DNA from 2 places in the Paenibacillus swuensis genome. Region 2 is predicted to be linked to the other one. Evidence: riboswitches for the same ligand, from Rfam matches in the RefSeq annotation. Region 2 holds a riboswitch; the other holds the start of a gene.
The links. Region 2 has a riboswitch for cyclic di-AMP ahead of SY83_RS03435 (hypothetical protein). Riboswitches for the same ligand answer to the same signal wherever they lie in the genome.

Region 1: linked by a shared signal. The riboswitch ahead of SY83_RS19670 (CAP domain-containing protein) and the one ahead of SY83_RS03435 (hypothetical protein) in region 2 are both predicted to bind cyclic di-AMP.

Annotation. Positions count from the first base shown of each region.
Region 1 is NZ_CP011388.1:4,356,128-4,361,354, forward strand. It holds gene mgrA (L-glyceraldehyde 3-phosphate reductase) at 1-142, shown strand, start outside; gene SY83_RS19650 (6-pyruvoyl trahydropterin synthase family protein) at 212-640, opposite strand; gene SY83_RS19655 (DegV family protein) at 764-1,624, opposite strand; gene SY83_RS19660 (FUSC family protein) at 1,779-2,798, opposite strand; gene SY83_RS19665 (hypothetical protein) at 2,917-3,213, opposite strand; gene SY83_RS19670 (CAP domain-containing protein) at 3,353-4,000, opposite strand; cyclic di-AMP (ydaO/yuaA leader) riboswitch at 4,017-4,158, opposite strand; gene SY83_RS23390 (hypothetical protein) at 4,303-4,854, shown strand; gene SY83_RS19680 (ABC transporter ATP-binding protein) at 4,917-5,227, opposite strand, start outside.
Region 2 is NZ_CP011388.1:801,516-806,742, forward strand. It holds gene SY83_RS03420 (carbohydrate ABC transporter permease) at 1-422, opposite strand, end outside; gene SY83_RS03425 (ABC transporter permease) at 449-1,450, opposite strand; gene SY83_RS03430 (GNAT family N-acetyltransferase) at 1,629-2,276, shown strand; gene SY83_RS03435 (hypothetical protein) at 2,281-3,390, opposite strand; cyclic di-AMP (ydaO/yuaA leader) riboswitch at 3,499-3,643, opposite strand; gene SY83_RS03440 (helix-turn-helix transcriptional regulator) at 3,675-4,532, opposite strand; gene SY83_RS03445 (phytanoyl-CoA dioxygenase family protein) at 4,671-5,227, shown strand, end outside.

The DNA.
Region 1 (5,227 bases), 1.5 Mb from region 2:
GGTGCTTCGCGGCGGACGAGTTACAACCGCTCTGATTGGCGCAAGTCGTGTCAGCCAGATTGAGGAGAACGTTGCCGCGTTAAATAACCTTGATTTCACTGCAGAAGAGTTGGATCGGATCGAAGCGATCCTGAGAGACTAAGACGCTGCATTACAATGAGAAAGGCCCTTGAAGTGATTACACTTCAAGGGCCTTTCTTTAGTTGTATGCTTAAGGGCGATAGATTACGTAGCTCGTTGGCGTCTCCCGAACCAACACTTGTAAACAGGTAGCTTTATTCGGGAATTGCTGCAGGTAAGCCTCGACCGTCTCCCATACTTGTCTTGCCAGCACTTCAGTTGTGGGATACCGTTCAGGTTCGGAGCTGCTTTCACCTGTAAACTCTTCATGATCGTTCAATAACGTATGATCGTAACGGCCATGAATTAGTTTCTTCAGATCCGAGAAATTCACAAGAAAGCCCGCTTCATTAAGCTCATTGCCGGCAACAGTAATGTCAGCCACGTACGTATGCCCGTGCATTCTCGCACATTGCCCTGCGGAAGCAGCCGGAATAAAGTGAGCCGCCGAAAAATTCATATCTTTGTGAAGCTCATATTTGTAGTTATGGGCCGGAGCCGGATAGTATTGAAATAACAATGCATGTTCCTCCTGAAAAAGTATAAAGCACTACCCTAGTATAATGTATCCTGAACGTGAATGTAACAAGAATGCTATGAAAAAAAGGGCAATTTGCCGACGAATCAGCAAATTGCACCTTGGTTATAACGCTTTATTTAGAAAGAATAATGCGATGGTGCCAGGACCCGCATGAGCGCCGATCGAAGCACCGATCGAATGAATGACGAAATCCGTGCAACCGAATTTCTCTTGAATCGTGCGTCGCAACGCCTGCGCGGTAGCTTCATCGTCGCCGTGTGAAATGCCGATCGTCTGTGTCTTTAAGTCAGACGCGCCTCGGGCCTCCATTAATTCCGCAAGCCTGCTGAGGGACTTGGAACGTCCGCGCGCTTTCTCCAGCGGCACCAGCTTACCGTCTTCCATATGCAGCACCGGCTTGATATTCAATAAACCGCCGATAAATGCTGAGGTCTTACTGACGCGCCCTCCGCGGTATAAATACTCCAAATTTTCCACTGTGAAAATATGTTCCATATGTAACGCCGCTTCTGCAGCCACCGCCGCCACTTCGGCCGCCGATTTGCCGGCTTGCGCCGCCTGTGCCGCGCGCAACACGACAAGCCCGAAACCGAGCGATGCGCATTTGGTATCGATAATTTCCAATTGGAGCGATGGATGTTCCTCTTTCACCATGTCCCTTACAAGCAACGAGGTTTGATATGTGCCGGATAATCCCGAGGAAAAGGCCACATACACGGCAGGTAGCCCTTTAACCGCTATGGCGCTAAAAGCCTTATGGAACTGTTCGATGGAAACTTGAGCTGTTTTATAAACATGTCCTTCTCGCATACGATCGAATAATTGCTTAGGCAACAACGTTCCTCCGTCGGAATAAATGCCCGCAGCATCGGAAACGCTTAAAGGAACGACCTCAATGCCGTATTGTTCAATCAGGGACCGCGGCAAATCAGCAGCGCTGTCCGTAATAATTTGTACTGTCAAGGTTGACCACCCCGTTATTTTCTCCCCGATGCGTGATTAAAGAGGAAGACAATCCCTACCCTTGTCCCGACTCGGAGGCTCATAGCGTATATTATATCATGTTCATCATGAAACCGATGCTATAATCCTACTGATTTCTTCCTACCCCTGATCCCTAAGCCTTATCCCGCACATGATGATCCACCAGCTTCTCCAAACGGCTCACCTGAAAGCCGTAATCATATATAGCCGAGGCTACGATCGCCAGTCTTAACCGGCCGTCTTTGCGATCCGCGTAGGCATCCATAATTTTACGAAGAAAATCTTCATTATCAGCATCCATCGTATATTGGTCGGCGTGGTCCGGTTTTATTTTGCCATCAAATTTAAGCAGAACGTGCTCGTGGTATTTATTGACTTTCTCGAGAATCTGATCGAAATCCGCATCGGTTTCAATCTCTCTTGAAGCCTGGAAATAGTGTTGCTCCGCCGCTTCCAGAATTTCGTATCCTTTATGCAACGTGTTCAACATCTGCTTGTAAACCACCAGCAATCGGACATCACTGTACTTGCGTTGCTTGAGCTTCTTTTCTTCTTCCTCAAACAGCTTATATTTTCCGTCCAGGGAACGTATAGCTCCTTCCAGCTTATCTTTCTCTTCCTGGAACACGCTTTCCTTGATTTCATTGGAAATGAGCGTACGCAGCAATAATGATAAGTCGATAAACACTTGCTGTACTGTTGCGAAAAATTGTCCCTGCGGTTTGGGCGGCAGAAACAGTATATTGATTAAGAATGAAGAAACGATACCGATAATCGTCAGCGTAAATCGGTTGAGCGCAAATGTCCAATGTCCCGGCGCCTCCATGACTGCAATAACCGTAACCAACGTTAATCCAATTGAATCTTCCATCTTAAGCTGCCTGCAAACGACGATGACCAAAATACATGTTGCTCCGATCGCAATCGGATTGTTCTGAAAGAAATAACCGGCGATTAAAGCCAACGTAGCGCCTATGGTATTCGTTTGAAGCTGTTCAAGGAAATAGCGCCAAGACCGGTATATGGACGGCTGCATGGCGAATAAGGCAGCAACGGCTGCTATGATTGGAGGATTCAAGCCTAGCAAAGTGCTGGCATACAGGGCGAGAGCGACAGCGACTCCCGTTTTGAATACTCTTGCCCCTAACGTCACCATTGATGATCCCCTTTCCATTATATCTATAGTATGGACTAACCCACCTATTCTACATGCAAAACAGACGGAATGCAAAAAAAGAGCGCCCCCAGGGCACTCTCCGTTTAATTAGATGTTACACATGCTTCCATAGCGTACCTTCACCGCTAACGGGACAAACCGGGAAGTAGGCACCCTTCTCGAATGATCTTGTCTCTCCTGCGGAACATATATATTCGCCGGTCTCCGTCACGCGGTCTCCCGTACGATGCTCGTGCTCACTGTGTCTCCAGGTGGTTGGCGTGTCATCCGCAGGACATGCCGGGAACGTAGCTCCCGTTGAAAATTGACTTTTCACGCCGTTCTCGCTGATATAGGTGCCCGCTTCCAGAACGTGCTCTCCGGAACGGTGCAAATGAATTGTGTTTACCATATTGAACACACCCTTTAAATGGATTTGGTCCTCGACCATCTAAAAGTATTAACCACATAAATCACAAATGAAACAATTTAGCGCTGCATCTAAAGAAAAAAGACCGCCAAGGACGGTCTTTCATGATCATATTATGAAATTATCCGATAAATTCCTGTACCCACTCACCTTGATAATAGCCTACACCGATCTTCGTGAAGCCGCTGTTTAAGATGTTCGCGCGGTGTCCCGGGCTGTTCATCCAATCCGTCATCACTTGTTGTGCGCTAGTTTGACCTGTTGCAATATTTTCGCCGGCCGTGTTGTACTGAATTCCGTAAGTTTTCATCATATCAAACGGAGATCCGTACGTCGGAGAATTATGATCGAAATAACGATTGTTTTCCATGTCAACGGCTTTGTCATAAGCCATTTTCGCCAATGGCGCGTCTGAAACTAAAGGACTTAAACCCGCTTTAGCACGCTCTTGGTTCACAAGCGTAACGACTTGCTGTTCCAAAGACCCTTTGTTGGCAGACGGTTGTTGAATGTTCGTGTTCGGTTGTGTAACAGATTGTCCTGTTTGCGGTATGTTAAGCTTCATCCCCGGCCAAATAATGTCCGGATTCGTCACTTGCGGATTCGCTTGAATTAACGCGGTTAAGCTGACACCGTTCCGTTTAGCGATCAGATACATTGTATCTTGTGTTGCCACCGTATAATTCGCGTTTGCAGCCATCGCTGCGCCTGCTCCCAAAATTGGAGTTAAAGCAATAATACCTGTTAAAGCCAGTTTCTTAAAGTCCATAGACTTCATAAAATCCTTCTCCCTTCGAATTGGCCTGCGAGGTTAGCTGTCGGGTTAGGACGAAAAGAGAATGCCCCGCCGCGGAAAGATCGGCTTCACCCCAAATCCAAATACATGGGTTCCCCGTGCTTCATTAAGAGCTTCGGCCTTTATGTTGTGTTCTCGGACAAGAAACAGCTTAACATGACTTCGGAAGCGTTTCATTGGTTAAATAATGGTAATGCGAACAGGTACAAACACCCATCCGCTATAGCCCGCATATCGTATACCATGACTGACTACCGGTAAAGGAGTTATGCACAATGGTAAATTACGATTCTGAATTCTCGCAAGAACGCGGAATAGTTCCGACGCAAGAAACTCAATTCGGCACAACCGGCATCGGCGGCGGCATTATTGGCGGAGGTATATATATACCTGGCTTAGGCTGGTTTCCGGGAGGCGGCGGATTCCCAGGTCCAGGGCCAGGTCCGGGTCCAGGGCCTTTCCCTCCACCGCCGTTTCCGGGTCCGGGTCCAGGACCCGGTCCGTTTCCTCCACCGCCGTTCCCGGGGCAGAACCCCTTTGTAACTGTCGTCATCGACGGCGGTCAGGCCTATCCTTATATTCGGAATAGTTACCGCATTCGGTATTATCCCGGGTTGACTTTGTACCAAGCCCTGCAAAATACCGGCCAGGTACAATTCGGCGTAGGCGGCCGCATCCGGTCCGTATCCGGGGTCCCTATCGGAAGCAGCGTTGCTTATGAACTGCGCGTGAACGGCAGACTCATCTCCGGCAACTCCTTGTTCGTACAGTTGAACCCCAATGATCATGTATCTTTACGTTTAATTCTTGTAGGCGTACCTTATTAAGTCTCACACTGAAATAAAGCTCCCTGTCCCGAACAATCGGGACAGGGAGCTTTATTTCACACTTAATCGTTTAAGATCTGTACATTAAACAGCCTGGCATACGCTCCGTCTTTACGCATCAGCTCCTCATGCGTTCCTTGTTCCGTAATTTCACCATGTTCCACCAGTACAATCTGATCCGCATGCGTAATGGTGGACAAGCGATGAGCTACGATCAACGTGGTTCGGTCACGCGCAAGAGACTCAAGCGAAGCTTGGATCAAATGTTCGGATTCCAGATCCAAGGCGGATGTCGCTTCATCAAGCACAAGAATCCGCGGATCTTTCAGAAAGACCCGCGCTATCGCGATCCGTTGCTTCTGTCCGCCGGAAA
Region 2 (5,227 bases):
CACACCGTATCCAGCAACCCCAGACTCTTCACGAGCAGGAACTGCGGGATCATGCCTCCGCTGAACAACATGGTAAACAGGATGTAGAGCAGGAAGATGTTGCGGCCGGGCAACTGCTTGCGGGCCAAGGGGTACGCTGTCGTCAGGGTAAAAATCAGATTCAGCAGCGTGCCCACCACGGTAACGAATATCGTGATTTTGTAAGCATTAATGATCTGATTGCCCACCAGCAATTCCCGATAAGCGGCCAGCGTGACATGCCGAGGAATCAGAACAATACCCCGCTGCGCCACCTCGCCCATGGAAGTGAATGAAACACTGAGGACGTAGATGAACGGCAGCAAACAGCATAAGGCCAGTAAGGTCAGCAGCAAGTAATTGACGGCGGAGGCCGCTTTCTCACTCCAAGTGGGATATTCCATAGCTTGAAGTCTCCTTTCATAAGAGGTTACCAGATCTGGCCGTCGTAGCGTTTAGCCAGACGATTGGCGCCCAGTAACAGCGCGAAGCCTATGACGGATTTAAACAATCCGACCGCGGTAGCGAGCCCGTACTGCATCTCCTGCAGACCGACACGGTATACCCAGGTGTCAATAACATCGGAGCGGTCCTGGTTGAAGATATTCGACATCATGAACACTTGATCGAAGCCGACATCGAGAATATGACTCAAACGCAGGATAAACATCAGAATGATGACGTTGCGGATGCCCGGTAAAGTAATGTGCCACAAGCGGCGCCAGCGGGAGGCTCCGTCGACTTGAGCCGCCTCATAAAGCGAAGGATCAATGCCGGCGAGCGCCGCCAGGTAGATGATGGCTCCCCAGCCGATGCCGTGCCAGATATCCGAGGATACCAGCAGGAACCGGATCCACGAGGACTCCGTAAGGAACGAAATCGGATTGTATCCGTATTCCTTAAGCAGGAGGTTAAACAGTCCCTCTCCCGGCGCCATCAGCGCGAGCATGAGCCCGTAAATGATGACCCAAGAGATGAAATGCGGCAGGTACGTAATCGTTTGAATGGAGCGCTTGAACCATTCCGCCTTCACACTGTGCAGCATGAGCGCCAAGATAATGGGGGCTGGGAAGCCGAATACGATTTTGTAAAAAGCGATAATCAGGGTGTTCGTCATAATGTCCTTAAAGTAAACGCCTTCAAAAAACCGCTGAAAGTGTTCCAGCCCAACCCATTCGCTTGCCCAGATGCCGTCGGTGAGGTTGTAATCCTTGAACGCGATAATGACGCCGCCCATGGGCACGTATTTAAAGATCGTAAAGTAAAGCAAGCCCGGGATCAGAAGCAGATAGAGCGCTTTGTAGGCCCGTAGATTTTTGAGAATTCGCCGGGCAGGGCGTTTCAATTTTATGGATGAATCCATCGATGATCGTGAGCGTTGCTGTCGGCGTTGATGAGAATGGCCGGTCGTGGTGCTTTTCGGGACCTCCATAGGGGATGGCCGCCTCCTCCCTGTTGATTTGTTTTCAGTATAAGGGCTGGAGACTCAACGATTTTCTGCTATATACGGGAGATGGTTCAAAATTTTCGGGTGGGTGGCCGGGCATAGATTTCGCCTCGGGCAAGTATGTTTAACTGTAGAGTTAATTCGGGTTGAATAGGAGGACAATATGTACGAAGCCGTATTGCCAATGCAGAAGCATCATCACCGTCTGGCGGGGGACACATTGACGGAAGCTTTCAAGGATTCGCCGATGTTTGTTCACTTATTTCCGGAGCCCGTTAAGCGCCGCAAAGTGTTAAGCATGGTCTTTCCGATCATGATCCAGATGCTCCATGCGGTCGGTACCGTTTACGTGTCTTCGGATGAAGTGGAAGGTATTATTTGTGTACGCAAAGCAGGGACCATCCGCGCCCGGAACTCGCTCCCCCTGCTTGCGCTCAAGTTGCTTGTTCGCTTACCGCGTGTATTTCTGCAGGTTTCCCCGATTCAGTTTCATATGAAAGCAAAAGAGCTGAAGGAATTATCCTCAGCTCTCGATCCTTACTATAAACATCATCGCAATTTTCTGGTCCTCGACGCGGTAGCTGTTCATCCGCGCTATCAAGGACAAGGGAAAATCAGTCCATTAATTCATTCGGCTCTGCAAGAAGCCCGGGAAAGCGGAACGTTCTGTGTGCTGCAGACCGAAACGGAGTTTAACGCTTCACTCTATGAACATTTCGGCTTTAAGCGGGTCCGGACGTTTCCATGTATTAACGGTGCTTTCAACACCTATGTGCTGCTTTATGATCCCCATGGGATCGTGCAATCGTGAAATTCTAGAGAACCCCAATCTCAGAGGATGTCTCTGAATCGGAATTTTCAGATGCGAGCGGTTCTGTTGCCGCATTGCGCTGAAGCTTCCGCCGAGCCAACTCGTCATTTTGAAGCTCATCCAGCTCCGTGGCGCCCGGAGGGCAATCGAGAATGAGGATGCCCTCTTGGTCATTCCGGGACCGATAATACTTCAAGTATGCTTTCCCTTGATTAATCGCCATAATCTCCATTTTGCCGGATCGATGATTAATGGAAAGACGTACCCCTTTGCCGGAACCTACAGTCCGATACTTGGCCTCTTCCACGATCTGATACACTTCCTCCAGCGGAAGTACAAACTCGTGATTTCCCTTGACCTGCCGGTTGACGAAGAAGTCGTAAGGGGTTACTCCCGCGCCGGACAGCTTATCTAATAATTCTGCCAGTACAACGGGATCATCATTGACACCCTTAAGAATCGGAGTTTGGTTGTTGAGAATAACCCCCGCGTCATGTAGCGCCCGGAAAGCCCGGATCGCGTCCGTTGTAAGCTCCCGCGGGTGATTTACATGATTGGAGATGTAAATTCGTTGCTCCGGCGTGGAGAAATCATGAAGCGTGTACAGAAGCTCCATATCCTCCGAAATTCGCTTCGGATTGAACGACGTCATCTTCGTGCGCAGACGAATCACATGCACATGCTTCATGTCGCGCAGACGGCTAAGCAGCTGGTGCAACCGTTCCGTGGCAGGTCTGAAGCTGTCCGCGCCCGTAATAATGACGCTGTTGATTTCCGTATTCGCTGCGATATATTTCAATCCAGGTAACGTCTCTGCTCCGCAATCCTCTGTGATACTCAATAATGCCGTGGTTCGATAAATCACCATGCAGCCCGGCGCCTGTTCCAGGCTGTATCCCTTCGCATCCATCATCCCGTATTCGGACAGGATCTCGCTAGGCGTAACTAACAGCTTGCGGATCGGGTCCTTCGGGTCTTCCCACTGAATCAGATTTACATAGTAGTCGTTTAACCTGTAACTAAACTTATCTTGAATCTTTCGGAGCTGTTCCTTGTCCGGTTCGGGAATCATCGTGTAATTGTCGAAATTTGTTATCCTTTTCACCTCAGCCATAAGGCAAGCCTCCTTCTGTTCTGGATTCGATCTATGTTCACGCGTACGGGTCGTTTCAAACGCAAAAAGACCCTTAAAACAAGGGTCTCGGAGTTCAACTAAACATTAATCAGACCCATCTACTGCTGACGAGGTTAGCTGACGGACTCGGGTAAGATGGTACCCTACATTCAGGTCATGAATGATTCGCCCCACGTAATGGTTCCCCCGCTCTTCATGATCCATCGGACCAGAGATTAAGCGTATGTTTATATTAGAACGAATGGAATAGTATGTCAATCCTGCTATAGCCCTGTTTCCGATTGTAATTTGCGGTATTCGCCCGGTGTGAAACCGGTCCACTTCTTGAACGCGCTTTGAAAATAGGTGTCACTTTGGTAGCCGACCAGATCCGCGATTCGGTCCATTCGATAGTCCGTGTGGGTGAGGTATTGCTTCGCCACATCCATTCGATAACGGATCAAATATTGAATAGGGCTGATTCCGGTCTCTTCCTTAAATCGGTGGCACAGATGATGCGGGCTTAGAAAAGTCCTTCTCGCAAGGTCTTTCAGCGTCAGCGGTTCGTGATATTGCTCTTGTATGTAACGTTTCGCTGAAGCTACCGGATCTGTCGTCTGCTTATGATCTTGTGTTTGTGCTTGATGCTTGGCGTTATCGTGATGCATCCGCCGGCAGAGTGTCCCGATAAGCGTACCCATCCACTGATTCGAAATCCACTGTGCTTCAGGCATCATTCTGTTCTGTTCTTCCCATATTTGGTCAAAATAATGCCTTACCCGCCCCTCCAAACCAGCCAGAGGAATGACCGGGGACGTCTGGGTGTCAGCCAGATGATTCGGCGGCAATCCTTGCAGCTGCAAGCCGGAAAAGCCCAGATACATCATATGGAAGCCTTCTTCCCCGCGTGAAGCTTCTTCATGCCAAGCCCCTTCCGGATAACAAATGACCGTCCGGGGACCAACCGTATACTCCAGATTGTTCAATTTAAACGTAAGCCGGCCCTCCAGGATCAGAAGCAGCTCTGAATGATCCTCATGGCGATGCAACGGAAATATGAAAGGATCGCCCGGCTGCCGCTGGATGACACCTGCATAGATGACCTTGGGTTTGGAGCGCTCTTCAATCACGGATAAGTCCATCGGAGGGTCCACCTTACTTTATATAAATCGCAATAATCCATAGGAAGATGCGCAACAATCGAAATGGTCTGCGCCTCCTTCCCATTATATGATGAGATTAGATCAGGAATCCACTCAAATAGAAGGAGCGTGTCAAGCATGACTATGATTAACGGCATTCGCAATATTGAAGAGGCGCTGACATCATTAGACGTTACGGACCACACGTTAACGGAGCAGGAAAAGAAGCAACTGGACGAGCAAGGATTCCTGTTGCTCACGGGTATTATGGAGTCTGATTGGATTCATCAGGTGCGCGAATCTTATGAAACGTTAATGCGCAGAGAAGGCCAGTCGGCGGGGATGGAGGTTCATCAGGAAACCGGTACACGGAGATTAGCCGACTTGGTAAACAAGGGAGAGGTATTCGACCGGATGTATACCCACCCGAAGGTGTTGGCGGGGGTTTATCATATTCTGAAAAGAGAATTTAATCTATCTTCCCTGAATGCGCGGGATGCTGTTCCAGGTCAGGGTCATCAAGCGTTGCATGCGGACTGGGGTGCGAGGACGCAGGGCGAGCCTTTCCATGTGGTCAATTCCATCTGGCTCATCGATGAATTCACAGCCGATAACGGCGCCACCCGGGTCGTTCCCGGCACACAACACCAAGCAGGCTCGCCCGGTGACTACATGAGCGATCCGCAAGGTGAACA